Regions from separate parts of the Trichococcus flocculiformis genome, predicted to be linked through region 2. Evidence: riboswitches for the same ligand, from Rfam matches in the RefSeq annotation. Region 2 holds a riboswitch; the other holds the start of a gene.
What was found. A riboswitch is a leader RNA that binds a small molecule or an ion and turns the genes downstream of it on or off. The one in region 2 is predicted to bind FMN.

Region 1: it holds a riboswitch for FMN, as region 2 does, so the genes downstream of both, ACKPCD_RS08265 (ECF transporter S component) here and ribD (bifunctional diaminohydroxyphosphoribosylaminopyrimidine deaminase/5-amino-6-(5-phosphoribosylamino)uracil reductase RibD) in region 2, are expected to answer to the same signal.

What each region holds. Positions count from the first base shown of each region.
Region 1 is NZ_OY759718.1:1,715,069-1,730,300, forward strand. Features, by position in the region: gene ACKPCD_RS08230 (purine-nucleoside phosphorylase) at 1-130, shown strand, start outside; gene ACKPCD_RS08235 (GNAT family N-acetyltransferase) at 301-558, shown strand; gene ACKPCD_RS08240 (segregation/condensation protein A) at 555-1,328, shown strand; gene scpB (SMC-Scp complex subunit ScpB) at 1,321-1,941, shown strand; gene ACKPCD_RS08250 (pseudouridine synthase) at 1,976-2,713, shown strand; gene ACKPCD_RS08255 (response regulator transcription factor) at 2,745-3,467, shown strand; gene ACKPCD_RS08260 (sensor histidine kinase) at 3,503-5,263, shown strand; FMN riboswitch at 5,373-5,500, shown strand; gene ACKPCD_RS08265 (ECF transporter S component) at 5,624-6,196, shown strand; gene ACKPCD_RS08270 (ferredoxin) at 6,310-6,546, opposite strand; gene ACKPCD_RS08275 (YpbB family protein) at 6,584-7,654, shown strand; gene ACKPCD_RS08280 (RecQ family ATP-dependent DNA helicase) at 7,647-9,086, shown strand; gene ACKPCD_RS08285 (LysM peptidoglycan-binding domain-containing protein) at 9,152-9,742, shown strand; gene cmk ((d)CMP kinase) at 9,816-10,499, shown strand; gene rpsA (30S ribosomal protein S1) at 10,657-11,928, shown strand; gene der (ribosome biogenesis GTPase Der) at 12,106-13,419, shown strand; gene ACKPCD_RS08305 (non-specific DNA-binding protein Hbs) at 13,623-13,898, shown strand; gene ACKPCD_RS08310 (tetratricopeptide repeat protein) at 14,101-15,232, shown strand, end outside.
Region 2 is NZ_OY759718.1:383,183-398,414, forward strand. Features, by position in the region: gene argF (ornithine carbamoyltransferase) at 1-794, opposite strand, end outside; FMN riboswitch at 1,046-1,161, shown strand; gene ribD (bifunctional diaminohydroxyphosphoribosylaminopyrimidine deaminase/5-amino-6-(5-phosphoribosylamino)uracil reductase RibD) at 1,360-2,463, shown strand; gene ACKPCD_RS02140 (riboflavin synthase) at 2,487-3,140, shown strand; gene ACKPCD_RS02145 (bifunctional 3,4-dihydroxy-2-butanone-4-phosphate synthase/GTP cyclohydrolase II) at 3,164-4,360, shown strand; gene ribH (6,7-dimethyl-8-ribityllumazine synthase) at 4,389-4,850, shown strand; gene ACKPCD_RS02155 (HAD family hydrolase) at 4,868-5,521, shown strand; gene ACKPCD_RS02160 (type 1 glutamine amidotransferase) at 5,821-6,501, opposite strand; gene ACKPCD_RS02165 (hypothetical protein) at 6,659-6,967, shown strand; gene ACKPCD_RS02170 (hypothetical protein) at 6,974-7,153, opposite strand; gene ACKPCD_RS02175 (nuclear transport factor 2 family protein) at 7,330-7,731, shown strand; gene ACKPCD_RS02180 (prolyl oligopeptidase family serine peptidase) at 7,837-9,162, opposite strand; gene ACKPCD_RS02185 (PTS sugar transporter subunit IIC) at 9,208-10,512, opposite strand; gene ACKPCD_RS02190 (PTS sugar transporter subunit IIB) at 10,526-10,837, opposite strand; gene ACKPCD_RS02195 (PTS lactose/cellobiose transporter subunit IIA) at 10,834-11,181, opposite strand; gene ACKPCD_RS02200 (sigma-54-dependent transcriptional regulator) at 11,323-14,085, opposite strand; gene ACKPCD_RS02205 (AEC family transporter) at 14,312-15,232, shown strand, end outside.

The DNA.
Region 1 (15,232 bases), 1.3 Mb from region 2:
TATTTCCTGTATAACTAATTTAGCTTCAGGCATGCAAGCAACCCTGAATCATGAAGAAGTCGTCGAAACGACCACCCGAGTCAAAGAAACATTCAAAACATTATTGAAGAATACGTTGACTGCTCTGTAACAAACGGGTAAATACAAAGTGAGAAGGAGATCGAAGTGTTCATTTCTTATAATCAATCATATGAAAAAATAGCTATGGGACTACTTTCTTATGTAACAGATCTAAAAAATGTGGCGAGGCTGAAGCCAGAAATGGAAAGCTACATCGAAAATGTTGATAGGAAGCTCTTCTTGTGGAAAGATGAAGTGACTGATAATATTGTTGCTCTGATAGGTGTGGAAATAAGCGAGGCAATGGTGCTCGTCCGTCATATTGCCGTTTCCCCTTCATTTCGTAGTGAAGGGATTGTTCATCGGCTGTTGGATGGACTGCAACAACACTACCCTACAAGCACAATCAATGGCACGCTGGAAACCGCGCCGTTCATCGCCAAGTGGAACCAGAAACAACTGAACCGAAGTGATGAGGAATCGAGTGGATCATTGTGAGCGAACAAAATGAACTCACCCTCATATTGCCGGATTTTGAGGGACCATTGGATCTCCTCCTGCACTTAATCAAAGAGCTCAAAGTTGATATTTTTGATATTCCGATTACGGAAGTGACTTTTCAATATTTGCGTTACTTAGACACGATGCAGGAGATGAAATTAGATATCGCCGGCGATTATTTGTTGATGGCTGCGACATTGTTGGAAATTAAAAGCCGTATGTTGCTTCCGAAAAAAGAAGTGACTTTCGAAGAGGAATTTTACGAAGAGGGTGAAGATCCAAGGGAAAGCCTGATCCAACAATTGGTGGAATACAAGCAATTTCAGGAAGCCGCCAAAGCGCTTAAAACGATGGAAGAGGAGCGCGGCTTATATTTCACGAAGCCCGCAACAGACCTGGAGGAGCTTCAACAAGCGATTCCGCTTGCCCCGGGCGAAGTTTCAGCTGCAGACCTTATCGCTGCACTTCAGAAAATGTATCAGAAATTGCAAAAAAAGAAGCCGCTGCAGGCCAGAATGGAGCAGGAACAATATACGGTGGATCAGACGATGACTTGGATCATGGAGAAGTTGGACAACCTGCCGCATGATTCTGACCAGAGGCTGCCCTTTACGGATTTCTTTGAAGTGCAGACCAAAGCGCAGATCGTGAATACATTTTTGGCGATGCTGGAATTGGTCAAAGAAAGAAAAATCAATTTTTCGCAGGAAAGCACCTATGGAGAAATTTATATATTACGTAATATGGGAGTTTTAGCAAATGAATAAAAAAGGGGCACTGGAGAGTCTGCTGTTTGTGGCAGGGGATGATGGCTTGAGTATGGATGAGATCACCTCTTTATTGGAGACCACCCCATTGGAAGCTCAAAATCTGTTGACCGAAATGCGGGCGAGTCATAACGACAACATCCATTCCGGTTTGACGCTCATTGAAACCCGCAAAAGATACCAACTCGCCACAAAAAGAGAGTATGCGGAACTCATCAAAATGTACGCTGTTTCGCCATTCGCGACCCACTTATCGCAAGCTGCCCTGGAGACGCTGGCGATCATCGCATACAAGCAACCCTTGACGCGGATGGAAATCGATCAGATCCGCGGCGTGCAGTCAGCAGGACTGGTCCAAAGGTTGTTGCTGAGAGGCTTGATAAAGGAAATCGGACGTTCCGAAACACCGGGAAGACCGATCATTTACGGAACGACCGACTATTTCATGAATTATTTCGGACTGACCACAATTGATGATCTGCCGAATGTGGATGAATTATTCCAAATGCAGGATAATGAATCTTTTGATCTTTTTGATTTTCCTATTGATGAAAATCAAGATAGCCAACTTGCTTTTTTCAAAGCAGATTCCGTCATACCGGAACAAGAATGACCGACAAAAACAAATAAGAATAATAGGTGAATAAATGGAAAGATTACAAAAAGTTATTGCTCATGCAGGAATAGCATCAAGACGAAAAGCCGAAGAACTGATCACTTCTGGTGCAGTCAGCGTAAACGGGAACAAGGTGACAGAATTAGGGGTCAAAGTTTCAAAAAATGACAGGGTCGAAGTGAACGGCATGCCAATCTATCGAGAGCAGCCTGTTTACTACTTGTTCTACAAACCCAAGAATACTCTCTCATCCGTGAAAGATGATAAGGATCGGACTGTTGTTACCGATTTCTTCGATGTTAAGGAGCGGATTTATCCCATCGGAAGATTGGACTATGATACAACTGGACTGCTTCTTTTGACCAATGACGGTGAGTTTGCGAACCTGTTGACTCATCCGAAATACCACATCGACAAAACTTACGTCGCTAAAGTTGGTTCTATCCCTACGCGCTCTGATCTGAACAAATTGGAGAACGGGGTACTGATCGACGGGAAAAAAACATCTAAAGCGCGGGCTAAGTTGATTTCGGCCAATTCCCAAAAAAATACAGCAATCGTTGAATTGACCATTCATGAAGGTTGGAATCATCAAGTAAAAAAAATGTTTGAAAAAATCGGTTGCCCTGTCGAAAAACTGAAAAGGGAGTCATTTGGATTCCTTACCCTCGGTGATCTAAAACCTGGGCAACACAGAGAGCTGAAGGCGTTCGAAATAGAGAAGCTTAAGAATATGGCTCTTGCCAACGAAAAGGCATCAAAAAGGTAGTTTTCTTACACAACGGGAGAGGATGATCACGATGACAAATTCCAGCGGGAAAATATTGATTGTGGATGACGAAGAGCGCATCCGAAGACTGCTGAAACTCTATCTGGAAAAGGATGGCTACGAAACAGCCGAAGCAGAGGATGGTACAACTGCGGTGGAAATGATCCTGAATAACCATTACGATTTGGTTTTATTGGATATCATGCTTCCTGGGATGACTGGCATTGAAGTAGCGAAAGTTGTCCGTAAGGAAAAAGAAATACCGATCATGATGATCACTGCCCGCGGCGAAGAAAACAATCGCGTAGAAGGTTTTTTGTCCGGAGCGGATGATTACATTGTGAAGCCGTTCAGCCCAAGGGAAGTCATGCTGCGCGTCGCTGCCATCCTGAAGCGGACCAAGCCTTCAGAATCGGAATCGAGCACAATCGAATACCCAATGCTGAAGATTTTTCCTGATGCCAGAAAAGTTTTGGTAGACGAAGTGGCCATCAATTTGACTCCAAAAGAATTTGAGTTGCTACTTTATCTTTCAAAGTCCCCGGAAAAAATTTTCACGAGGGAAGTTCTTTTGAAAGAAGTCTGGAAATACGAATTTTTCGGCGATCTACGTACGGTGGATACGCACGTCAAGCGGTTGCGCGAGAAACTGTTGAAGCAATCTAAACCTGTTTCGAAAATGATAGTCACCGTTTGGGGGATGGGTTATAAATTCTCTCCGAATGATGACCATGCGGCAAACGATGCACAATGAGAAGGACGAGCATATTCCTCAAATCATGGGTCCTTTTGACTTTTTTGACTGTAACCATCATGACTTTGATGTATATCGGCCACGCAATCATCAGTGTGAACTCAATCGAAGATACCTATAATAAACTACTGCAGGAAAAGATTACCGCATATAAGGACTCGATCATGTCCGATCCTGAAGGTTATCTCACGCAAGCCAGTGCTGGGCAATCGTTTGATCCCGAAATGTCCTATTACATCAAAATAGCAGATCAGAGCCGTTTCGTCATACAAAACCCGGAACTGGAAGGGCAGTCCGAATTGCTTCTGGAGAATATTTTAATGAATGATCAAATTCTGGATGCAATCGACAGTAACGTAGATGATTTCAGCAGAATCACCATCAAAGACGAGGAAAACAATCCTTTACTTCTGATGGTTTTTGTTCATAAATTTGAGCTGCAGGGACAATCCGGAATGCTCGTCATCGGTTATGATTTAGATGAATTTCAGACCTACCAACTGAACGCAAAAAGTATCACGCTACTGCTGTTGACCGTATATTTGATGGGGACAATCATCTATTATCAGCACCTGATCCGGAATGTTGCTGAGCCGTTGGGGATTATGACGGATATCGCCTTCAAATACTCACGGAATGATTTTTCTAAGCGGATTACGTTCGAATCTTATGACGAGATTTCTGGTTTAGGAACTGCCATGAACAAGTTGGGAAAGACCCTTCAGGCTACGATGCTGATGAACAGGGAAGAACGCGAACTGTTGAATCATCTGTTTGACTCGTTGCCTTCTGGAATCCTCTACTTTGACCAGAATTTCCAATTGAAATTAGTTAACGGACCAGGGCAAGATTTTCTGGATTTTTGGCGAAGAGTTGACCCGGATGCCGAGGCTAAAGCGATGCCGCATCAGTTCAAAGAAATGGTGCAGTACGCTTTCAAAACAACAGCCGGATCGGAAGCGGATCTCAGTTGGTCACAGCGGCATTATAACGTCAAGGTGACACCGGTTATCCAAGCAGATCTGCAAAAAACCACTGGGGTGCTGATCGTGCTGCAGGATGTGACGAATGAAAGGCAATTGGATATTATCCGCGGAGATTTCATCACGAATGTATCCCACGACTTGCGGACACCTTTGCAGATGATCAAAGGCTACAGCGAAGCCATTATCGACAATATCGCTGAAAGCAATGACGAAAAGATAGAAATGGCTCAAATCATTTTGGATGAAACGACCGAAATGAACAAGATGGTGAACAATCTTCTGGATCTATCACGTATGCAAGCGGGTTATGTTGATCTGAACAGGCAGAATGTCGATCTCGCGGATTTCTTCGATCATTTGGCAAGTAGGTTCGAGAACAGTTTTAAAGAAGCCGCTATCCAATTCACTTATGAGCTTGCAGATGGCATCAAAACTTATGCTTTCGACGAAGAGAAAATGAATCAAGTATTTTACAATCTGATCGATAATGCGGTACGATATTCGGCCGAAATCGGCAAACGCAGGCAAAAATTCATACATATCACAATCCGCATGGATGATGTGTTGGACAACGTCATCTTTGAAGTCAGCGATAACGGGATCGGTATCCAAGCGGAAAGTCTGCCGTTCATTTTCGAGCGATTTTACAAAAATGATAAATCTCGGACATATTCGAAGCAAAAAGGGACTGGCATCGGACTTTCAATCGTGAAAACAATTGTGGAAGCGCATGATGGAGAAATTGAGGTCCATAGTGAGCCCGGTGTAGGGACGACTTTCTTGGTGCGGCTTCCATTCCACGCTGTTTGAGAAGAGTGGCCGGATAATACTCTCAAAAAAAACATCTCGAAACCGTAATAACGTGCTTGACAAGCGCTCTTGCATCGCTTATAGTTTATGTATAACAAATATAAATATGATTCGTCTTCAGGGCAGGGTGAAATTCCCGACCGGTGGTGAAAGTCCACGACCTCGCAGTGTTACATTGCGGGCTGAACTGGTGTAATTCCAGTACCGACAGTACAGTCTGGATGGGAGAAGATGGGGTTTCTTTGAATTGCAATTTCAAAGGCTCTATTTTTATGTGTCCATTTGAGGATGATAAGAATAGGGTCTTTTCTATTTGGAGAAACCCATCTCTGAGACAGTCAACAGGGAGGATTCATTAACATGCAACAAAACAAAACAAAAAGATTGGTCGGTATTTCACTATTTGGGGCATTGGCATTTGTGCTGATGTTCATCGCTTTTCCGGTAATTCCAGCATTTTCGTATCTGAAGATCGACTTCAGCGACTTACCGATTCTGCTTTCATTTTTCCTTTACGGTCCAGCCGGCGGAATCATCTCCGCTGTCATCCGATCTATTTTGCACTACCTTCAAACAGGCGGGGATATGGGCTATCCAATCGGGGACTTCGCAAGTCTGTTGGCGACGCTCTCTTACACTTTGCCTGTCTACTACCTATTGAATAAAGCTAAAACAAAAACAGCCGTTATTATGGCGCTATTGACAGGCACCTTGGTGTTGACGGTTGTCTTATCAATAGCCAATTGGTTCATCATCACTCCTTTATATATGTATCTTTTGAACTTTGAGACGGGATCCGTCAAAGAATTAGTATTGGCTGGTATTTTGCCGTTCAATATCATCAAAGGACTTGTCGTAAGTGCGGTCATCCTTTTGGTGATGCCGAAGTTGAAACCTTGGTTGGCGCATAATAAAGTTCCGTTTGCCCAGTAAGAATTTGCGGTTTATGATTTTGCTTTTCCAAGAAAAAGAGGCTGCATCCGAATCAGTGATGATTCCGGGTGCAGCCTCTTTTCGATTATCCCTGTAGCAAAGAGAGTTCAGAATCACTGTTCTGTTGCAGGGAAAGGTGATTCTGAACGCAAGATGGCACCGGTTGGGCATTTGCGATAGGCAGCCAGAAACGCTTCGAAGCGTTCGGCAGGTATCGGAGCATTTCCCGCATTCGCATCCATTTTCGTAAAAGCTATCCCTTCGGAAGTGTAGTCGAAGAGATCCGGTGAAATTATTTGGCAAAGTCCACAAGCGATGCAGTTATCCTGATTTACTTTGGTATAATACATACAGTAACCTTCTTTACAAAAATTTGGTGGTGATGATATGAAAGATTTGACATACATAGAGTATCTTTTTTTGGATTGTATTTCAACCGGGCGCCCCATCAAGGAAGCGACTCTTTTTTATACCCTGATCGGCAAACGGACCGTGTCCACCATGCTCCAGTGCCGCCAATATGATCTGGAAGCCTATTTCACTGTCATGCCGGGCATGAAACCGACAGCCTTGAAAAAGGGTCTCGAGCGTTTGGTTTCGGATGGACTGATCAGCGGAAACGAGGGCGAGGGCTTTCTGCTCAGCGAAGCAGGAAGCGCGAAGAAAGCTGAGTTTTTCAGCCGTCACGCGCATTTTTCTTTAGGAAGCCAACTGGAATTTGCCCTCGTTCAGAGTGTTTTGCGTCGTCGGATGCTGTTTCTGATCCAAGTCCTTTCCGAAATGCTGCACAAAAATAAACATTACTATCCCGTTGAGCGGGAAGCGAAGGAGCAGCTGTGGATGAAGCGCTTGTTGACGCAGCAGGCCGGAGATAAAGCCGCTTTTGCAAGCGCTTATGGGGAAGAATGGCGTAGCTATTTGTCACGGCTGCCTGAAAGGGATGCCGGGCTCTTTGTGCTGCAATTTGAAGGCGCTGACCACTTGAGGAAAACGACCGGTCAAATGGCTGGACTGTTATCGTTCGAGGAAGCCGAAGTGAAAATACTGCTGCACCAAAATTGGCTGAGGTTGTACGGCACTTTGGAAAAAGAACCGGAAAATTTTCCTGTCCTTGCTTCTGTCATGCAGATGACGATAAAGGAAAACGGCTTGGCTTCCGCCAGCGCCGAAACGACCATGGGATATTTCATGCACGGGCATGGCATGGCGGAAATCATTTCGATGCGGGGATTGAAACAGAGCACGATCCAAGATCACTTTGCCGAAATCGCCCTGATCTATCCGGAATTCCCTACACAAAGATTTTTGGATAAGGAGAAGATGCAGTATCTGCAGCAACTCGTGGAACACAAGGTACGTGTTGACTACCGGGAAATCCAAAAAGTATTTCCCGAAATCACCTTTTTCGAGTCCAGGCTGATACAAATAAGAAGTGAGGTTGCGGCTAAATATGGATGAAGCACAATTGAAATCAGAACTACAGAAATACTTCGGCTACCCGGCATTCAAAGAGGGCCAATTGGATCCCATTCTATCAGTTTTGGCCGGCAAACATACGTTGGCCACATTGCCGACGGGAACAGGAAAATCGTTGATATACCAGCTGAGCGGCTATCTTTTGGATGGAATGGTCGTTATCGTTTCGCCATTGTTGTCCTTGATGGAAGACCAGGTCGCCCAGCTGAAATTCATGGGTGAAAAAAGGACGGCCTCATTAAACAGCATGCTGCAGTTCGAAGAAAGGCAAAAATTACTGAGCAACCTGGATCAAATCAAGTTTTTGTTTCTTTCTCCGGAGATGCTTCAGAACCAATTCGTAATGAACCAACTCAAACAGATTCCGCTTGCTTTGTTTGTGGTCGATGAGGCGCACTGTATTTCCCAATGGGGATTGGATTTCCGCTCCGACTATCTTTTTCTGGGAGCAGCAAGACAAGCCTTGGGCAATCCATTGACGTTGGCGCTCACCGCTACAGCGACATCAGCCGTGATGGGTGACATCATCGGATCTTTGCATATCGATGGGAACGCTTTGAACGTATTTGAAGGACCGGTAGACCGTGCCAACATTTATTATAAGGTCGCTGCAATGCCTCCAGAAGAGAAAAATGAACATCTCCTTGAGCTTTTGAAGAGATACCCATCTCCAGGTATTGTTTACTTCTCCAGTAAGGCACAAGCTGATGCGGTAGCTTTCATGATCCGAAAAAAAACAAGTTTGCGCGTAGAAGCCTATCATGCCGACCGGACAAATGAAGACAGAATCACCATCCAACATCAATTCCTTCAGGATGAGTTGGACCTCATTTGCGCCACAAGTGCCTTCGGAATGGGAATCAATAAGGCGAACATTCGCTATGTGATTCATTACCACATGCCGAATTCGTTGGAAGAATATGTGCAGGAGATAGGCAGAGCAGGGCGCGACGGGCAACAGAGTACGGCTGTCCTGTTGTATTCGGAAACGGACTACAACTTCAAATTGAAGATGTTGCAAGGTGATTTTCCTAGCGATTTTACGATTGAGAGTGCAATCAAAAATAAAGCAGTCAATCCCGATTATGGCAGTCCGACTGAGCAAACGTTGCTGCAGCACATCTTGCGTCAGCAGCTCACGAAGGAGGAAGCGAAGCAATTTATAGCGGCCCGGCGAGAATTAAAGCAAAATTTGTTGAAGCGCATGAAGGGGTTCGCCGAGACCGATAATTGCAGACGTGCGTACATCTCCGCTTATTTCGGGAAAAGCAGTCTGGTCAAACCTAGCCACTGCTGTGACAACTGTGGCATAGAGGAACCGCCTTTAGTGGGTACCATAAGGTTTGGGAATGCGTTTCCAACGAAGGCAGTCCCACACTGGGAAAAAATCGTTTCTGACCTTTTTCTTTTATAAAATTTAACCCCAAAATTACGGAAATGTGCTACAATTAGCATGAATCACTTATAGGAGGAACCCGAATGGATAAAAAGAATCGCAATCGCAATAATGGAGAGCCTTGGTCACGTAAATTCGGCGAAGATGAAAATCTGAAGAGCCGGCAGTATTCGCGTTCGGCCAGAAATACAAAAAATAAAGAAGTAGCACCTCTATTAAAAGTATTGCTGTTTCTCTTTTTGGCTATTCTGATTATTCCTTTTGCAACCATCTATTATAATAACCAGAATCAAAATACTCCCGTACCCAAGAGCGCTGAACAAGTGATGATCAACAAAAGAGTAGCCAGTTCCAGTGTCGAGAGCAGCGAAGAAGTATCTTCTGAAGAGCCCGAAGCATCCAGTGAAGTCGCTGAGAGCGAAGCAGAACCGGAATCAACGATTGTGGAAACGCCAAGTTCCAGCACTGTACCCCCAGTGGTCGAAACGCCTGTTGAAACAGTCGAAGAACCCGCAACAACAAACGGAGCGTACAATAATTCCTACACCATCAAAGCAGGCGATAACCTTTATCGGATTGCTGTGAACCATAATATGACATTGGATGAGTTGATGCAGGCTAACGGTTTGAGCAGCACAGAAGCGCAAATCGGTATGGTATTGAACGTTAAATAATGGAAGCCGTCTGATAAGGCGGCTTTTTCAATGAAATCAGATAGAACAAAGTCGGAGGTTTAATGTGAAAAAAATGAATATTGCCATAGATGGTCCCGCATCGGCCGGTAAAAGTACCATCGCGAAGAAAGTTGCGGAACAATTGGGATACATCTATCTGGACACAGGTGCGATGTATCGAACGTTGACTTATGCAGCTTTATCCAACGAAGTCGATCTCCAGGATGAAGAGGCATTGCATACGTTATTGAAAGGGATCAGGATAACTTTTTTGACTGCCGAAAACGAAATGCAACGCGTGTTTTTGAATGATGAGGACGTGACCGATTCGATCAGATCGGAGGAAGTGACCCAAAACGTCTCCTTGGTTTCCTCGTTTGCGAAAGTGCGTGAAGAGATGGTTGCTCGCCAAAAGAGTATCGCACGCTCCGGCGGGGTCGTAATGGACGGCAGGGACATAGGTACCGTCGTATTGCCTGATGCGGAAGTCAAGATTTTCATGACAGCAACTGCAGAGGAAAGAGCGCTGCGACGCTATAAAGAAAACATAGCGAAGGGTATGACCACTTCCTTGGAAGAACTGACGGAAGACATGAAGCGCCGCGATCATTTGGATAGCACAAGGTCGGTTTCACCATTGAAAAAGGCGGAAGATGCCATCGTTCTGGACTCTACACATTTGGAAATCGACGAAGTCGTTAAGCAGATTCTCGGCATTATCGAAGTGAGTCTAAACCCCTTACAAACATTGGATTAACAATACTAGACGATTTTAAGCAAAAATGTTAGAATGATTATATGCAGTATTACGCTTTCAAAAATATGGAGTCAAGGATTAGTTCCTAAGCCGGAAGGCGAGGGAGTTAAGGAACCTAGCCAATCGGTTGCCGCAGACTTTTAGGAGGAATAGTTACATGTCAGATTACATTGAAAACCCAGAGTTAAATGAAGAAGAGTCCAACAACGTTGAACAGACTATGCAAGATGTGTTGGATGAAGCATTATCCATTGAAGTGGGTGATACTGTCAAGGGAGAAGTTTTAAGCATCCAAGATAGACAAGCCATCGTAGGAATCATCGGGGGCGGAGTTGAAGGAGTTATTCCTTACAACGAATTATCCGCAAAACCATTCGATGAAGTTACAGAAATCCTAAACGTAGGTGACGTTGTGGACCTGGTTGTCATCAAACAAATCAAAGACAAAGAAAACGGAAGTTTCTTGCTTTCGAAGCGTCGCATTGATGCTAAAATCGTTTGGAAAGATATCCAAGATAAATTTGAAAACAACGAAATCATCGAAGCGCCAGTCAAAGACGTCGTTAAGGGCGGATTGGTTGTTGATGTCGGCGTTAGAGGTTTTGTTCCGGCGTCAATGGTTGAAGATCATTTTGTTGAAGATTTCAGTTCATATAAAGGTAAAGTAATGACATTCAAAATTGTTGAACTTGAACCTAGCGAAAACCGCTTGATTTTATCACATAAAGCGGTTGTAGAAACCGAAAAAGAAGCTAATAAAGGTAAACTGATGGATGAATTGGTAGCCGGAGACATTGTCGAAGGGACAGTCGCTCGTCTGACCAACTTTGGTGCATTCGTTGATCTTGGTGGCGTGGATGGTTTGGTCCACATCTCTCAAATTGCTCACGAGCACGTGAAGAATCCTGGAGATGTTTTGGCGATCGGGCAATCGGTCAAAGTCAAAATCTTATCAATCGACAAAGAAAATGGCCGTGTATCGTTAAGCATCAAAGACACGTTAGCTGGTCCTTGGGATGCGATAGCTGAAAAAGCTCCGATCGGTGCTGTATTGACTGGTGTTGTCAAACGCTTGACAAGCTTTGGGGCATTTGTGGAAGTTTTCCCGGGCGTTGAAGGTTTGGTGCATATTTCCCAAATTTCACACCAACACATTGCGACTCCGCATGAAGTGCTTCAAGAAGGCCAGGAAATTCAAGTTAAAGTATTGGATGCAAAAGAAGACGAGCAACGTCTGTCTCTAAGCATCAAAGCTTTGGAAGAAAAAGCTGCTAATGAATCAACAGCAGATGATGAAAGAAAAGAGAAAAAAGATAAAAAAGATAAAAAAGTTGAAGAATACGTAGCTGATGATTCAGACGGAAACTTCACATTAGCAGATTTATTAGGCGACAAACTTTCGGGTTTGAAAGACGATTCTGAAGCCTAATCAGCAAGGAAAGTGAACATGTGAGGGCATGGAATTCCATCCATGCCCTTTTTTTGTTGTTATTATTGATGGATGTATGTTATAAATGACATGGATGAAAACATTGATAAGACCAGATACAGTGAGCAAATACCCAAAAAGTTTTGTGATGTAGAGGAAAAGAAAGGCGGAGGTTAGATGCCAAATCCAGTAGTAGCCATAGTAGGCAGACCAAACGTAGGAAAATCAACAATATTCAACAGACTGGCAGGAGAGAGAATATCCATCGTAGATGATGTCTCTGGTGTTACGCGCGACAGAATTTATGCAAAAGGAGAGTGGCTTGGCAAGACATTCAACATCATCGATACAGGCGGAATCGATATCACTGATGAACCTTTTATGAGCCAAATCAAATTGCAAGCGCAAGTAGCAATTGAGGAAGCGGATGTCATCATCTTTTTGACAAGCGTCAGAGAAGGTGTGACGGATGCAGATGAGAACGTCGCAAGAATCCTTTACCAATCCGATAAACCTGTCATATTGGCGGTAAATAAAGTGGACAATCCGGAAATGCGCGCCGAGATATTCGATTTTTACAGTTTGGGATTGGGCGAACCCTATCCTGTTTCAGGAAGCCATGGCTTAGGTCTTGGAGATCTACTTGATTCGGTTGTAGCGAATTTTCCATCCGAAGACGAGAATGCGGAAGAAGAAGATATCATCAACTTCAGCTTCATCGGCCGTCCGAATGTCGGCAAATCATCTTTAGTGAATGCCATTTTGGGGGAAGAGCGCGTAATCGTTTCTAATATTGCCGGTACAACCCGTGACGCTATCGATACGATGTTCGTTGATGAAGAAGGCACGAAATTCCGGATGATCGATACAGCCGGAATCCGGAAAAAAGGCAAAGTCTATGAATCCACAGAAAAATACAGCGTCATGCGTGCAATCCGTGCCATCGAGCGTTCGGATATCGTCATGGTCGTACTGAATGCGGAAGAGGGTATCCAGGAACAAGACAAAAAAGTTGCCGGGTATGCACATGAAGCAGGCAAAGGAATCATCATACTGGTTAATAAATGGGATACTTTAGAAAAAGATAATCATACAATGAAGGAGTTCGAGGAAAAAATCCGTAAGGAATTCCAGTACCTCTCTTATGCACCGATCATGTATGTTTCCGCTGTGACGAAACAAAGATTATCTACTATCCCTGCTAAAATCAAGGAAATCAGCGAAAATCAAAATCGCCGTATTTCTTCATCCTTGTTGAATGATGTCCTGATGGATGCTGTCGCACACAATCCAACGCCGACTGACAAAGGTCGTCGTCTGAAAATATACTATATGACGCAGGTAGCTGTAAAACCGCCGACATTTGTTGTTTTTGTCAACGATCCAGAATTACTGCACTTCTCATATGAGCGTTTCCTTGAGAACAGAATCCGTGATTCGTTCGATTTTGAAGGAACACCATTTCACTTGATAGCTAGACAAAAAAAATAAATTACCTTCACAAAGGCATTAAATCCACTATAATCGTTGCAGTAGCACGGTTTGTGTGCTATTCTTTATTAGAAATATCTTTTCAATTTGACTGCGGTATTTCAGAACTATTTTTGGACCACTCAAAAATAGTTTTCCCATGTTTTGTTGTGTTATCAAAGAAAGCATGTATTCTTCTTCTTTAAAGGAGGTGAAAGGACAACATGGCAAACAAAGCTGAGTTAATCGAAAGAGTTGCTGGAAAAACAAACTTGACTAAAAAGGATGTTACAGCAAGCGTTGATGCATTATTTGAAGTGATTCAAGAAGCATTAAAAGATGGTGAAAAAGTTCAAGTTATCGGTTTTGGTAATTTTGAAGTTCGTGATCGTGCAGCTCGTAAAGGACGTAATCCTCAAACTGGGGAAGAAATCCAAATCGAAGCAAGCAAAATTCCTGCATTCAAACCAGGTAAAGCATTGAAAGATGCAGTTAAATAATTCGTGAAAATGAAGTTGGGGCCTTATGGGGCCTCAGCTTTATTTTTTTTGGCGGAAAATGATGATAGTAATCTGGGCAGGGTGTTCGCTGTGTTGGACAGAGAAAGGTCCGAGGAACAAATAGATACAGATGTCGAACTTTATGATAAAATGTAAAAGAAGAGCACTAGCAAGAAGAGCGTATTGAAGGAGCAGTTGACGAATGAATAAAGAAGCACAGGCAATGATAGAAGCCATTCAACAGAATGAATTGGAGGCGGCTGTCCAACTGTTCAAACAATCAGTTGAACAATCCGTCCTGGAGAACAACAGCGCTGATTTAGCCGAATTGGCAGAAACGATGCACGCCTTAGGCTTCTTGAGTGAAGCAAAAGAGGCATATGGCGCATTGAATTACCTAGCACCGCAAATACAAGAGTGGAATATCGCTTTAGCAGAGATCGCCATCGATGAGGATGACTACGACAAAGCTTTGGATATTCTGCTCACGATCGATAAAGAAAGTGATGTGTACCCGCAGGCTTTGTTGACGATGGCTGATGCTTACCAAGTACAGGGCTTGTATGAAGTCAGCGAAAAGAAAATATTTGAAGCGATGGCGTTGTTGCCGGATGAACCGATATTGGATTATGCACTGGCACAGCTTTACCACTCAATCGGGGAGTACAAGAAGGCGATTCCGATTTATGAGGAGCTTGCATTCGGGAACGGGGAAATCGCATCCGCAACGCAGTTGCATTTTTTCCTGGGCGATTGTCACAATGCTATCGGCGAATTCGAAACGGCGCTCCAGTACCTGGAGCGCATACCGGCTGATGAACATTTTCCGGACAGCTATTTCCAACTCGGCTTCACTTATTTCCAACTCAAGGAATACGCGCGTGCCATCAGCATTTTTAATAAATTGCTCGAAACGGATAATGCTTACCTGAGTGCGTATTTGTACTTGGCAAATGCGCTTGAGGCCGAATTGGAGTTGGAAGAAGCGCTTGCTGTGGTGGAACAAGCCATCAGGATGAACCCTTATCAGCATGAATTTTTCACGACAGCGGCCAAGTTGCAATTGAAATTGAACAGGGAGCAAGATGCGGAACGTAATTTGCTGGAAGCGGCAGCGCTTGAGCCGGACCTTTCCAGTATCCATTTGGCCTTTTGCAACTTGTTGCTGAAGCAAGAAAGGTTCGAAGAATTGATAACGTACATTGCTGACCGTGCAGAACAGGAAGACAACGATCCGCAATACAATTGGTTGCTTGCAGCGAGCCACAATGCCTTGGAGGACTACGCTTCGGCAAACAAAGAATATGAAGCGGCTTATCCGCATTTTGCTGATA
Region 2 (15,232 bases):
TTGCCGGTCTTCTCAATCATCTCCATATTGATCTGGTAAGGAGTCAACAATTCGATACGCTCTTCGAATTTATCCTCTTCACCCATCGATACCCATACATCGGTGTAAAGGACATCGGCGGCTTTTACGCCTTTGGCCACATCGGCCGTGATTTCGATTTTGCTGCCGCTCTTTTCAGCGAATTTCTGGGCCATCTCAACCAATTCCTCGTTCGGGAACAGCGATTCCGGCGCGCAGATCGTGACATGCACACCGAGGATAGCGCCGGTAACCAACAGGCTGTTGGCGACATTGTTGCGTCCGTCCCCGACATAGACCAATTTAAGTCCGGCTAATTTTCCGAAATGCTCTTTGACCGTCAGGAAATCGGCGATCATTTGGGTCGGATGCCACTCATCCGTCAAGCCGTTCCATACCGGTACACCGGCATATTTCGCAAGATCTTCGACTGTTTTTTGGCTAAAGCCACGGAACTCGATACCATCGAACATGCTGCCGAGTACTTTAGCGGTATCTTCAACGGATTCCTTTTTGCCCAATTGAATGTCATTTTTCCCGAGATATTCCGGATGCGCCCCAAGATCGATGGCAGCCACTGTAAAAGCAGCTCTAGTACGAGTGGAGGCTTTTTCGAACAAAAGGGCAATGTTTTTGCCTTCCAGATAACGGTGCGGAATATTTCGTTTCTTCAGATCCTTCAAATGCGCCGAAAAATCAATCAGATACTCCAATTCTTCCCGAGTGAAATCTTTTTCCGCCAATAAGCTTCTTCCTTGAAATACTTGTTCCAAAATTCCGCCATCCCCTTTTAATGTTATTCTCACTGTCGCTCTTGCGAACGATCATTTCCGAGTCATGATGCAACTATTATTGGACTCATTTTATACCCAATTCTAATGGATTACAAACCTTATTTTAATCTAACGGTTATAATCCGACCAAATACGGGCAGCAGGAGACACTCTTCCACTACGGAACATTTGTTTGCAAAAATTTTTATTTGACAATGATACGGATTGGGATTATCCTAGAGACAACTTAATTGAATAGTCTTCAGGGACGGGTGAAAATCCCTACCGGTGGTAAAGCCCACGAGCCGTTAAGGCAGATTCGGTTAAATTCCGAAGCCGACAGTCAGAGTCTGGATGAGAGAAGACAGAAACCATTTTCGAGTGGGCATACGTTTATTTGCCATGCAAATAACACTTGTTCGCCATTCGTTCATGAATCGGAATGTCAATCCCTGGGTGTAGTGTATACCCAGGGATTTTTTGGCCTTATTTAGCTGGCCTTCCTTTGTCGAGCCCTGAAGCAGAAATGTTCAGGGCTTTTTATTTTGGAAATGGGAGGCACACAAAGATGCAAGATAAGGATACATACTTTATGCAAATGGCGCTGGGACTTGCCGAGAAAGGCCGCGGTGCCGTTGCCCCGAATCCGATGGTCGGCGCCATCATCGTCAAGGACGGACGCATCATCGGGTCCGGCTACCACGAAAAAATCGGGGAAGGCCATGCTGAAGTGAACGCGTTCCGCTCGGCAACAGAAGATGTGGCCGGTGCAACCATCTATGTGACTCTGGAACCCTGCTCCCATTTCGGCAAAACACCGCCCTGCTCCGACAAAATCATCGAAAAGAAAATCGGTCGAGTTGTCATCGCGGCTTTGGATCCGAATCCTTTGGTTTCCGGACGCGGCGTCAAGAAACTGCAGGCTGCCGGCATCGAAGTAATAACCGGCGTCCTGGCTGAAGAAAGCAGCCGTTTGAATGAAATATTCATGAAATACATCGTAAAAAAAGAACCCTTCGTCGTCATGAAAGCAGCGATGTCCCTGGACGGAAAGATTGCGACCCGAACCGGCGAATCGCAATGGATCACCGGACCTGCCGCCAGGGAACGCGTGCACCAACTACGCAGCGCCCTCACCGGCATCATGGTCGGTGTCCAGACCGTCATCATGGACGATCCGCAACTGACTTCCCGCATTCCGGGAGGAAAAAATCCGCTGCGGATCATCGTCGACAGCACCTTGCGCATCCCTTTGGAAGCAAAAGTGCTCCAAGATCAGGATGTGGCCAAGACTCTTATCGCAACGACAGAATGGGCGGACCGCAATAAAGCCGCACTGCTCGAAGCAGCCGGCATCGAGCTTTTGACTGTACCGACCAAGGATGGCCGGACCGATCTGAAGGCGCTGATGAAAGTTCTCGGAGAGCGCGGCATCGACAGCATCCTCTTGGAGGGCGGCGCCACTTTGAACTTTGCCGCATTGCAAGCAGGCATCGTCGACAAGGTGCAAGTCTACATCGCCCCGAAACTGATCGGCGGGGAAACGGCAAAAACACCTGTCGGCGGAGAAGGTATCGAGAAGCTGAGCCAAGCTTTCAGCGTCATCGAGTTGAAGGCCAGCACCGTTGGGGAAGATATCCTCTTGGAAGGCTACCTTTCCAAGAACGAATAATAGAGGAAAGTGGGAGGACATTCATGTTTACTGGAATCATCGAAGAAGTCGGCACCTTAAAAGGCATCCGTCATAGCCAAAAATCTTCCGTCGTCACTATCGGCGGAAAAAAAGTGCTGATCGGAACAAAAATCGGCGACAGCATCTCCACCAACGGCGTCTGCCTGACGGTAACGAAGCTGCATAAGGATGCCTTCGATGCCGACGTCATGCCGGAAACGCTGCAACGCTCAAACCTTGGCGGCCTGCAGATGGGCGGCCGCGTCAATCTGGAACGGGCATTGCAGCTTGATACCCGCCTGGGCGGGCACATCGTCAGCGGCCACATCGATGGCACCGGATCGATCAAGGAATACCGCAAGGACGATAATGCCGTCTGGATCACCATCTCAGCCGGCCCCGAACTGCTCCGCTACATCATCGAAAAAGGCTCGATCGCCATCGACGGCGTCAGTCTGACTGTGGCGACGGTCGACAGCGGCTCGTTCCAGGTATCCATCATTCCCCATACCGGAGCGGAGACGATCCTGCTCGAGAAGAAATTGGGCGACACGGTCAATCTGGAGTGCGACATCATCGGAAAATACGTGGAAAAACTGCTGGGCCTGAGCCCTAAAACACAAACAAAACAAAGCAACCTATCTGAAGCTTTCTTGCAAGAGAACGGCTTTTTCTAAAAGAAATAAGGAGGGAAACATACATGTTCAATACATCTGAAGAAATCATCGCGGACATCAAAGCCGGCAAAATCATCGTGCTTGTCGATGATGAGGATCGCGAAAATGAAGGCGATCTGATCTGCGCAGCGGAATTCGCGACGCCGAAAAACATCAATTTCATGGCCATCTACGCGAAAGGTTTGATCTGCATGCCGATGGATCGGACACTCACCGAAAAACTGGTACTGACTCCGATGGTGGACCGCAACACCGATAATCATGGGACAGCCTTCACCGTCGCCATCGACCATGTCGAGACGACCACCGGCATCTCAGCCTTCGAACGCTCTTTGACCGTCATGAAGGCAGTTGAGGATGACGCCAAGCCCGAAGATTTCCGCAGACCCGGCCACATTTTCCCGCTGAAAGCTGTGGACAATGGCGTACTCGCGCGCAACGGCCACACCGAAGCCACCGTCGACTTGGCGCGTCTGGCCGGGCTGAAGCCAGCAGGGCTCTGCTGCGAAATCATGGCCGATGACGGCACGATGATGCGCACAGCCGAACTGATCACTTTCGCCAAAGAGCATGACCTGAAGATCGGCACGATCGCTGACCTGATCGCTTATCGCAAAGAGAACGAGCAGCTCTACAAACGTGAAGGCCAGGCCAAGCTGCCCACAAAATACGGTGAGTTCGACATCTACACTTACGTGAGCAAAATCGACGCGGATGAGCATCACGTTGCCTTGGTCATGGGCGATGTCACGACGGAAGAACCCGTTCTGGTCCGCGTCCATTCCGAATGCTTGACCGGCGACGTCTTCGGATCGAAACGCTGCGACTGTGGCCAGCAATTGGACGCGGCCATGAAGCAGATCGCCGAAGCAGGTCGCGGAGTTTTGGTCTATTTGCGCCAGGAAGGTCGCGGCATCGGCCTCGTCAATAAAATCCATGCTTATGCGCTGCAGGATCAAGGCTACGATACGGTTGACGCCAATCTGATGCTCGGATTCCCCAGCGATCTCCGCGAATACTACATGGCTGATGAGATGCTTCAGGATTTGGGCGTCAAAGAGATCCGGCTTTTGACGAATAACCCGCTTAAAATAGAAGGATTAAAAAAGCACGGCCTGAAAGTCATCGAACGAATCCCGATCCAGCTGGAAATTTTCGACGAAACGCAACGCTACATGGAAACAAAGAAGCAAAAGATGGGGCATTATTTAGATTTATAAAAAAACAACCAAACAGGAGGAAAACAAAATGAACATCATCGAAGGACAATTAATTGCACAGGATTTAAAAATCGCTATCGTGGTGGCACGTTTCAACGAATTCATCGGCTCAAAATTGGTGGGCGGCGCTTTGGACGGCCTGAAACGCCATGGCGTAGCTGAAGATGCCATCGACTTGGCATGGGTACCAGGCGCATACGAAATCCCGTTGGTAGCGCAAAAAATGGCAGCTTCCGGAAAATATGATGCCGTCATCACTTTGGGCGCTGTCATCAAGGGTGCAACGGCACATTTCGATTACGTCTGTTCCGAAGTGTCCAAAGGCGTAGCGACAGCTTCCATGAATACCGGCGTTCCGGTCATCTTCGGTGTCCTGACAACCGACACGATCGAACAAGCCATCGAGCGCGCCGGTACGAAAGCGGGCAATAAAGGCTATGATTGTGCTGTATCTGCCATCGAAATGGCCAACCTGCTCAAAAATTTATAAAAATTATGGGAAAACGAATGTTCAAAGGTGTTCACACCATCATCCTTGACTACGACGGCACTATCCATGACAGTACCCGGAATTACATCTATGCTTTCAAACAAGCCTATGCTTTTCTTGTTGAAGCCGGCCACGCTGCTCCCAGGGATTGGGCGGATGCAGAAATCACGAAGTGGCTGGGCTACAGCAGCAAAGCGATGTGGGAAAATTTCATGCCCGACTTGGACGAAGACATCCGATCGAAGGCCTCAAAAATGATCGGGCAGATTCTGCTGGAAAAAGCTCAAAATGGGCAGGCTATTCTTTACGAAGGCGCTCTGGAAACCTTGCAGGCATTGAAGGAAAAAGGCTATCGCCTAATATTTTTGAGCAACTGCAGCCGGGCCTATATGGAAGCCCATCGGGAAAGCTTCGGCTTGGACCGTTACTTCGACGGCATGTACTGCACCGAAGACTTCAGCTTCATCCCAAAATATGAAATCTTCGAATCGATCGAATCTGTTTTCCCTGGCGGCTACCTGATTGTGGGCGACCGTTTCCAGGACATCGAAGTCGCCGAACATCATCCCGTCCGCACAGTGGGCTGCCGTTACGGCTTCGGTTTCCCCGGGGAACTGGAATCGGCGGATGTGCTGATAGACGATATCCGCGAATTGAATGACTTGCTTTAACAATCAAAAGAGGCTGGGATTTTGTCCCAGCCTCTTTTTGCGCTTCCGGATATGAGGTGCCTAAACATGGAAGAGCCTACATAAACAGGCTTCCTCGGCTGTTTGTAAAACTATGATTGCATATCAGCCGACACAAAGAAGATTCCTTGACTGTTTGCAAAGTAGCGACTGCACATCAGCCGACACAACGGGACTCCTCGGCTATTCGCAAGGAAGCGCATGACGGACAACCGACGAAGCACACTTCCACCGGAAATTCCGATTCCCCCATCTTATCGATCTCGCCGGATTTATGCTGTTCAATCCGGTACCGTAGCTTTTAACCGATCCAGCAAGCGATAAAGCAGCTTCCGGTTGCTCGCGGGTATCGGATAATTCCGAATTTCTGCTGACGTCTGCGTATAGGCGGTGCCGTCCAAGAAGGCCGCATCGTTCTGGAGAATGCTTTCGATGCTTTCCTTTGTGGATTCGAAATGGAACTGCAGACCGATCACATTTTCTTTATAGATAAAACCCTGATTCGGACAGACTTCGCTTGTGAACAGGCGCTCCGCTCCTTCCGGCAAGCCGAATTGCTCCCCGTGCCAATGGAACACGACCAGTTCCTCAGGCAGTTCGCCTAGCGTTTCCGATTTCATCGTCCGGATCGGCAGCCAACCTGCTTCCCGGTATTCCCCCTGAAAAATGTCAGCCCCCAAAGCTTTGGCGATCTGCTGTCCGCCCAGACAAACTCCGAAGACCGGCTTTCCCTGGCTGATGAGTACACGGATGAACTGCCTTTCCTCTTCCAGCCAAGGCAGTTCATCCAGGACGCTCATGGGACCGCCCAATATCACAAGGAAATCCGTTCTCTCCGCTTTCGGCAAAGCTTCCCCCAGAAATAGGCGGTATACCTTATATTCGTTTCCGGTCTGCCGGCACCAATTCTCGATCTCCGCCGGCCCTTCAAAATCCACGTGCTGTAAAATTGCGATTTCCATGCTGATCCCTCCTTAAAATTGATTATTCCATCATAATATATGAGCCCGCAACCGTCACCCATCGCCGGGTTATTGAGTGCAGATGCAGGTGGAGAATGTTATGATAGACCTATAGAAAACACTTGATCCAAAGCCATTTCCGAAGGGAGCAAGCACCATGAGAAACCTGGACAAAGAAATTGCGATCATCCAAAAATTCAAAGCCGAGCACCCGGACAAAGCCTACAAACTCTACATCGAGACAAGCGATGACTTCGACTTCCATGACGAAACCGAAAGCGAAGACTACATCGCCATCCTCATCGCCGAATTGGAAACCGAAACGCCCGTAGAAAATCCGTTTTTGGAAGGCACATCCGCCTACACTTGGGATGCCGAATACGTCATCTACATCGACAAACCCACTACCGCTGACCGGGAATTGATCACGAAGCTTTATTATGATGAACTGCTCCAATATGTCTGAAGGAAATCATCCTTCAGGCATTTTTTCGTCCGTTTCGTCTTTAGCAGTTCCCTCCGAAACACGCTCTAGGGGCTTATGCCCTAATTCTTTTCCCTCATCGGTCCCACTCCCGCTTGGCTCCGGCTTTTTGGATGAACGCAGCAGCTTCTCCACGAGCAGTTTGACCAAGTGATCCAGTTCAGCCATCACAATCCCTCCCCTGCTTTTTTCATTATCATACAATATCCGCCCGAATATTTCGGGATATTTTTGTACTTTTTGGTCCCCATCTCAAAGTTTACGTTCAGTTTATCCCCTGTTGATATAGTCATACCAAGGTTTACAGAACACAAAAAGTAGACCAAATCGAAGGAGGAAAAATAATGAGTCAGAATTTCGAGAATGCGATCAGAGAGCGGTTTGAGCAAGGCTTCAAAAATTGGAATAATGGGTACGATGCTTGGCTGGATTGGTGCGAAACTTTGTATGAGCCGGATGCGCACTACAATGTCTACAGCGACCGCCTGACTTTGCAGCAGTACAAGGACATGATGGGGCAACTTTTCCAGGCCTATGACATCGAACTCGGCGAATTCCATAATATGATCGTGGAAGGTGAATGGGGTGCCATCCGCTATAACGTCTATATCATCGACAAACGCACCGGTGAACGGATTGAACAGAAAACGATGGAATTCGTCAAATTCAAAGAAAATCCTGAACCGATCGGGGCACGCGTCGTAGAAGGCTGGGCATTGTCCGACAAACCGCTTTCCGCCCACTGATATCAAGTCATTACCGTCTCCCGACAACACAAAAACAGCCTCCGGAATTCCGCATGTTACGGACTTCTGGAGGCTGTTCATTTTATCCTGGTTGCGGCAAACCAATCAGTCGTTCAAAGACTGTTCGGACAGCCATTGCATCAATGTAATCTCTGTTCCGTCGATCACTGTCGATACTTCGTTGTTGTGGACATATACCCAAGAGAAATGGCCATTGTATTGATAAGGCGTGCCGTCCGCATTTGTGTACAGACCGGAAGTGTCCTCGACCTTATCAAACAGGGTCAAGTACACATCTGCATCAGCAGCCACCAAGCGGTCGTAGGTAGGCAGCGTATTGATTGCTGGAGGCAGCACCATGTCGTTTGCGGCTGCAGTGAACCAGATTGGAGTCTGCGCCAGATTCTGGATGTCCGCATCCGAGATCAAAATATCATTCAAACCTTCGCAGACAGGGAAAGCGGCAGCAAAGTAGTCAGGGTAATCACGCGCCATCAGCATCGTCATGTAGCCACCGTTGGACGGTCCGCCGATATAGATCCGGTCGGTGTCGACATCCGGATTGTTGGCGACGTACTCCTCGATCAGCGCCATCAAAGCATCTTCGTATTTGGAAGAACCATCCGCTCTTCCGCCGATTCCGTCCATCCAATATGTCGGTGTCTGCGGAGCCAAAACATAGGCCCCATCGAAGTAGGACTGGATCTCATCCGTAGCCAAAGCAGTCGCTTTGTTGGCAGCCAACGGGATTGTCGCATCCGTTCCGCCTTCCCCGCCTCCGTGCAGCCAGATGATCAGTGGATTTTCTTGGTTGTCCTTTGCTGGGCTGTAGTCGGCATAAGTCAATGTGACGTCCCCGAAGGTCGATGCGCCGGTTTCGAAGTCTTCGATGATTTGCTTGGTTGTACCGGCAAACTCGGTGACGAATAGACCGGATACGGTGCCTGCCGGCGTTTCGATAGCCGTCTGCTGCGTGATGGTGTAGGTATTCGTCGTCCAATCATTGCGACCGGTAGCGACCTGATAGTTCAAAGCAGAGCTCAGGGCCAAAGTTGGACCGTATTCCATTTCCAGCACAGCATATTTGCCCGTCTGAACGGCTGGATTACCGTCTTTGTCGGCCACGTAGGCATTGGTGACATTCACGATGCCCTCGCCCAGCAAGGAAAGTTCCAAACGGCTGTCGCTTCTTGAGACATGGACGCTGAATGTATCCGCAGTCACGGAACCTTGCGGAACCGGTCTGCCCAAGTCCACGATGATTTTTGTCACGGTGGCGCCCCAGTCCTTCACTTCGATGACCGTTTCATAGGAGGCAGGCTGGGTCTTCAACTCTTTTGCCGAAACCGGGTCGGCCGTTGCAAACAGCCCTCCTAAAACCACTGCGCTCAATGCCGTTACTTTAGCCATTTTTTTCACTCTACCCATCATATTCTTTTTCCTCCCGATCTATCTGTTTTTTTGTATTGAAGCCTATCAGACTAATGCGTTGTCCAATTCAGTTGCTTCCGTTTGCTGTTGTGCTTCCACTTCTTGTTTATATGCGGCTTTGTCCATGACTTTGAAGAACGGCAGATAGACGAAATAGCTCACAGCGATCATAAGCGCTTGATAGATAGCCCATCTCCAGCCACCTGCCATCAATCCGTTGATGATGACCGGAACACCCAATGGTACCGCGATACCCGGCAGGTAAGGCAGGATGCCTGTCAGCATGCCCAGATAGGAAGTGACGGCGATGATCAAAGGCACCAGGATAAATGGGATAGCCAAAGTGAAGTTCATGATGATCGGCATCCCGAAGATGATCGGTTCATTGATGCCGCAGATGTTCGGTATCAAGCTCAATTTGCCAAGTACACGGTATTGCTCCGATCTTGCCCGCATCATCGCCATCGCCAACCCTAAGGTAGCGCCTGAACCCATGAATACGACCATCCCGAACATACTTCCGGAAACGATATTCGGGATTTCCAGACCAGCGTTATACGCTGCCAAGTTTTCGGTACCAAGCGGTGTCCAAATCGGCATAAATACACTGTAGACAACCATCGCACCATGCACACCGACCAACCAGAGAATCTGTGCCGCAAACATGGCAACCAAGAGTGCCGTGAAGCTTCCGCCCAGTTTGGTCAAAGGTGCCGCCACAACTGAAAAGATGAAGGAGTGGATATCGGCATAGGCAGTCAATGTCATCATGTAACGGATCGCCAAGGCGATGACGGCAAGCACCAAACCAGGAACCAGACCGGAGAATGATTTGGATACAGTCGGCGGCACACCATCCGGCATTTTGATGACCCAACCTTTAATTTTAAAAATGGTATAAACTTTCGCAGACAATAATGCGACAAGAAAAGCTGTAAACAATCCCGGTGCACCCATCCAAGTAGCGGGCAGCGAGGCCAATGTATTTGTTTCTGTGTAATTGAACGGTGTCACGATCAAGAAGCTCATCAAGGCCAGAATCCCTGCTGGCGTACCGTCGATATCATAGGATTCTGCAAACTTCGCAGCGATCAGATAAACAACATAGATTGCCAAAAGGTTGGTCGTAATTTCGGCAGGGATGACCGTAATCGCTTTCAAACCGGTGTTGACCAAAAAATCCTGATAGCCTTGAACCGGGAAACTGTTCACGAGACTTCCCAAGGCACCCACGATCGTAATCGGCATCGCTGACATCAGTCCATTCGTGATGGCACTGATATATTTGTTGTTTTGGATCGCACCCGCACCACGTTGTAAACTCATTTGCACATTCGAAAAATCAGCCATTCTTTTCAGCCCCCTATTTGTTTAATAAATTCAAAGCATCCGCCAATATTTTTTTGCCGTTCATCATACCGTAATCCATCGATGGAATCGTTGCGATTGCAACCGAATGGCTACTGTACTTCTTTTTAAAGCTCTCTTCCATGTAACCGACTTGCGGTCCCAACAAGAGAATGTCGACATTCTGGATCAGTTTATCCACTTTCCCTTCCGCCGTAGCATCGATGTTGACTTCCATCCCTCTTTCTTTTGCCGCATCTTTCATCCGTTCGACCAACATGCTGGTGGAGAAGCCTCCGGCACAAGCCAACATAATTGAAAGTGTCATGCAATCCCCTCCTGCTTCATTTTTTGTGTATGCAACAAATGGACTTCTTCTCTCAGTTGGATCAGGTGCTGCGCCAGATCTCTCACGGTCATAGCGTTCATCACATGATCCTGTGCGTGGACCATCAGCAGTGTCGTGCTGGTCGGTTTTCCTCTGATTTCTTCTTGGATAATCGCAGTCTGCAGATCATGCGCCTTGTTCAAGGCAGTCCTTGCCTCCCCCATCAACTTGCCGGCTTCCTTAAACTCGCCCTTTTCAGCAGCCTGGATAGCTTTCATGCTGTACGCGCGGGCATCTCCCCCGTGTATGATCAGCTGCATAATGATTTTCTCCTCGTCTTCCAAATGAATCCCTCCTGTCCTTTATCCTTTCATTTATAGATATGCAAAAACCGTGCCAACACACATGATGCACACTGCCACGTGCAACAAAAAAATCTGTGTCGCCAAAACGACACAGATTTTTTGAATTTATGCAGTTGTGTGTCAGCTATTCGCTATATAGGACACACTTCGGGCCAAGTAAGCATAGGCGACATGGTTCAGCATGTCTTCGTTGATGATTTCGAGATGCTCCCGGAAATAATCCAGGAAAAGATTCTTGAGTTTGGGAACGATATATTTGTCCTGCGGAAACGAAACCATCCCTTTTTCAAAATGAGGAATCTGTTCTTTGCGCTTGATTTTCCGCAGCATGCCGATGATATGGAAAGAAAGGCCGATTTTATCACTCACGAACAGGGAAGGACTCATCATTTCGTTCACCTCATCATTGAAGCGATAAATGCTGGACAGCAACTCCTCGATTTCAGGCATGTCGTAATACTTCAGAATCGTTTCCTTAATCGAACGGTACGTATAGATTTCGTCGATGCAGTCCTGAATCCGTTGCAGTCCTATCCGGTTCATGACCGTATACAGTTCAAAGGTCGGATACTCCGTTTTGATCGCAAAGGTGCTGATGACACAGATGATTTCGTACTCCTTCGTTAATTCCTGAAGGCGTGCATAAATGCTCTCTTTGCCGACCAAATTGATCGGCACAATCGTTATCTCCTTCTCATCAAAGGAAAGCTCCTTGCGGATGATGTCACGAATCGTTACGGCTGTCCCCTCTCCGGTCAGGCAAATCGAAATGATCGCCAACGGTCGGAAATGAAATGAATCATTAGCTTGCGGCCGAACTTTCGGCTGCTGTACCTGTTCCGCTTCCTTCCTGTCCTGATAGATGGCCATATAGTCATTTACCTTCAGTGTTTCGACGTAGACTTCACGCAGACCGCAACCGATCATCGCTTTTCTGCTGGCTTCGAGGACATGCATGGTGCTCACGAGCGGAATGGACTTAGCTTTCAGAGGGAACAGTTTCTCCAATTCCCCCGCAAAAGTCGTCAGGCTGCCCATGTCCACCAGCAGCAGGATGTCATCGGTGATCTGATGGTTTTTGATGTAACGGACCAGCCTTTCGAACACTTGCTGGGGCTCCTCATCCAAACGCGCATTGATTCCGATGGCCCCTTCGTGGTTCAACAGCTGGTTCGCCGTGTCGCAAAGTGCCGAGGCAATCCCCGATCCGTGCGCAATCACAATGACCTGCACTTTCGCCAATCTTTCGATCGCATCCATCTCATCGTGCATCAGGAACATGATGAAATAACTCGCTTCCTCTTCCGGAATAACCACACCAAGATCCGCTTCCAGAATAGTCATGCACTCCTTCGCGACGCCGTACATCTCCGGATACTTGTCGATGATCGCTTCATGCATGTCATTCTTCAGCACATGGTCTTGTTGGCTTCGCTTCACAAGGTTGTAGATATGAATAGCCATCATCTGGAAAACCTTGTCGCTCACTACCTTACCCGTCTTAATGGTGACATGGCGGAGGATTTTCTCCAGTTCCTTGATGATGTTATCCGGCACAAGTGCGATTAGGTTTTCTTTGTTGCAAAAAAGTTGTTCCTTTTCTCCGGTCAATTTGAAATAAGTCTTCAGATCATGCTCCATCGCTTTTTGGATCTCTTCCGCGCTGGCTTTGTTCTGCTCCAATTCCCGATAGCGTGTGTTCATTTCCCGGTAGATGGTGCTTTCACTCGGAACGCTGACTTCCGTAACGGTAGCGGTGGATGGCAAATATTGGATCGCCTGTCGGTTCGTAACTTCGTATTTTGACCACATCTGGCGGTGAGCCGCATTGCTGAGCAGCCCCGCCCGGATATAATCCGGCAAATCTTTACTGCTGACTCTCAGATAATCCTCTTTGACTGCCAAAAACCGGGCATAGCTTTTCGCGAAAGCGATCCGGATATCTGCTTTGAATTGCCCAATATTCAATTCACACTTGTAGTGCAGAAAAGCTTTCAGCGCATTCTTGCTGAAATACATCGGCACCCCCAACTGATCTACTTCCTGTTGGACGAATGTATCGAACAACTGATGTCTTTCTTCGATTGACCTTTCCCTCAAACTGGGCAGATCGATGATGATCGGCAGTCTGCGGATGAATGTCTTCAAAAGTGTATCCTTTTTTTCAGTCGTCGCGCCGATGATCAGGACATTGGCATGATGATCTTTTTCGGATTCGCCGAGCCGCCGGAAAACACCGCGGTCGATATAGGTGAACAGCATCTCCTGTCCTTCGATCGGTAACCGGTGGATTTCATCCAGAAACAAAATCCCGCCGTTCGCCTTCTCCAGAAGTCCCGGCTTGTTGGTCTCCGCCCCGGTGTAGGCGCCTTTGACGTGGCCAAACAGTTGGCTCATCAACAGCTGCGGGTTATGGGCATAATCAGCGCAATTGAACTGGATGAACGGCGAGGCCTCCGCCAGTTTTCCGGACTGGATGCCGTATTTGTGCAGCAAATCGGCGAACAAAGATTTCCCTACGCCAGTCTCGCCCAGCAAGAGCATATGCATGCCGTCCCCCGGATAAAGGATGGCAGCCTTCCCTTGTTCGATCTGATGGAACAGGCTCGGATTACGCTTCAGGAACTTGTCCATGTCCACCATTTTAGGCGTTTCCTTCGGTACCCCAGTCTTTGGTACCCTCTTGTGGGTGCATGGAAAAAAGCGTACCGGTCTGGTCTTCTCTTTGTAGCAGCGCTGTTCTTTGTGCAACTGGTTCAGGTCGCGCGAAATATTGCTGCGATCACTCTGCAACCTGTAGGCAATCTCTTCGGCCGTTATCCCCTGCTTCTTCTCTTCATAAAGCATGCCCAGTGCCTCAAGCACTTTCTCGATCCTCTGCAAAAATCATCACTCCTCAGAAAAGCGTTTACATCTTCAACAATCGTACCATATTTTTATGACAGACGAATACAAAAACGTTCAATCTGACCTATTGTTTTGCTCTATTTGAGTGCTAAGGCGAAAATTGGCAAAGATGAAAGTAAAAATGGACATATTGCCCCAATCCTTTTCTGATCGGATACGATATAATGAACTCTAAATTCTTAACTACAAGAGAGGACTGCACATGATTAGTATCTTATTGGTTCGGAAAATTGCCCAACTGTTCCTCATCATGATTTTGGGTTATCTGTTGGTAAAACTGAGAATTCTGAAAACGGAAGAGAGTATCGTCTTGTCGAAACTATCGTTGTATCTAGTGATGCCTGCCGTGATACTCAGCGCTTTTCAGGTCGACTTCAAGCCGGAAATCCAAGCAGGCTTGATGCTGGCCTTTGTGGCGGCTGTTGCCATCCACATACTCCTGCTCATAATCGGACACATCTCGGGTAGTCTGTTCCATTTTGAGGAAATTGATATTGCGTCCATCATCTATTCCAATGCAGGAAATTTGATCATTCCCATTGTAACAGCCGTTTTGGGGACTGAATGGGTCATCTATTCCACGGCATTTCTGTCCGTTCAATTGATTTTCCTGTGGACGCACTGCAAATTGATGTTCTCAAAAGAAAAGAAACCTCATTTTCGGAAAATCATTCTCAATGTAAACATGATCGCCATTTTTATTGGCGTGCTGTCCATGTTGTCGGGAAGCCGCTTGCCGGCCATCCTCAATGAAACATTGGCTTCAATCGGTTCCATGATCGGACCGCTGGGCATGCTGATCACAGGCATGATCGTCGCTGGTATGGATATGAAACACGTATTCACAAGCAAAAAAGTTTATGCAGTAACCTTCTTCAGAATGATTCTTTGTCCGGCCATCATCCTGTTGCTGCTGAAACTCAGCAATGCCGCTAGTTTGGTGAATAACGGCACGGAAATATTACTCATCACCTTCTTGGCCACCGTGACCCCCGCAGCCTCCACTGTGACGCAATTCGCGCAGGTGCACGACAAGAATGCAGCATACGCAGGTGCGATCAACATCATGACCACGCTGCTATGTATCGTAACCATGCCCATCTTCGTCATTCTGTATTATATT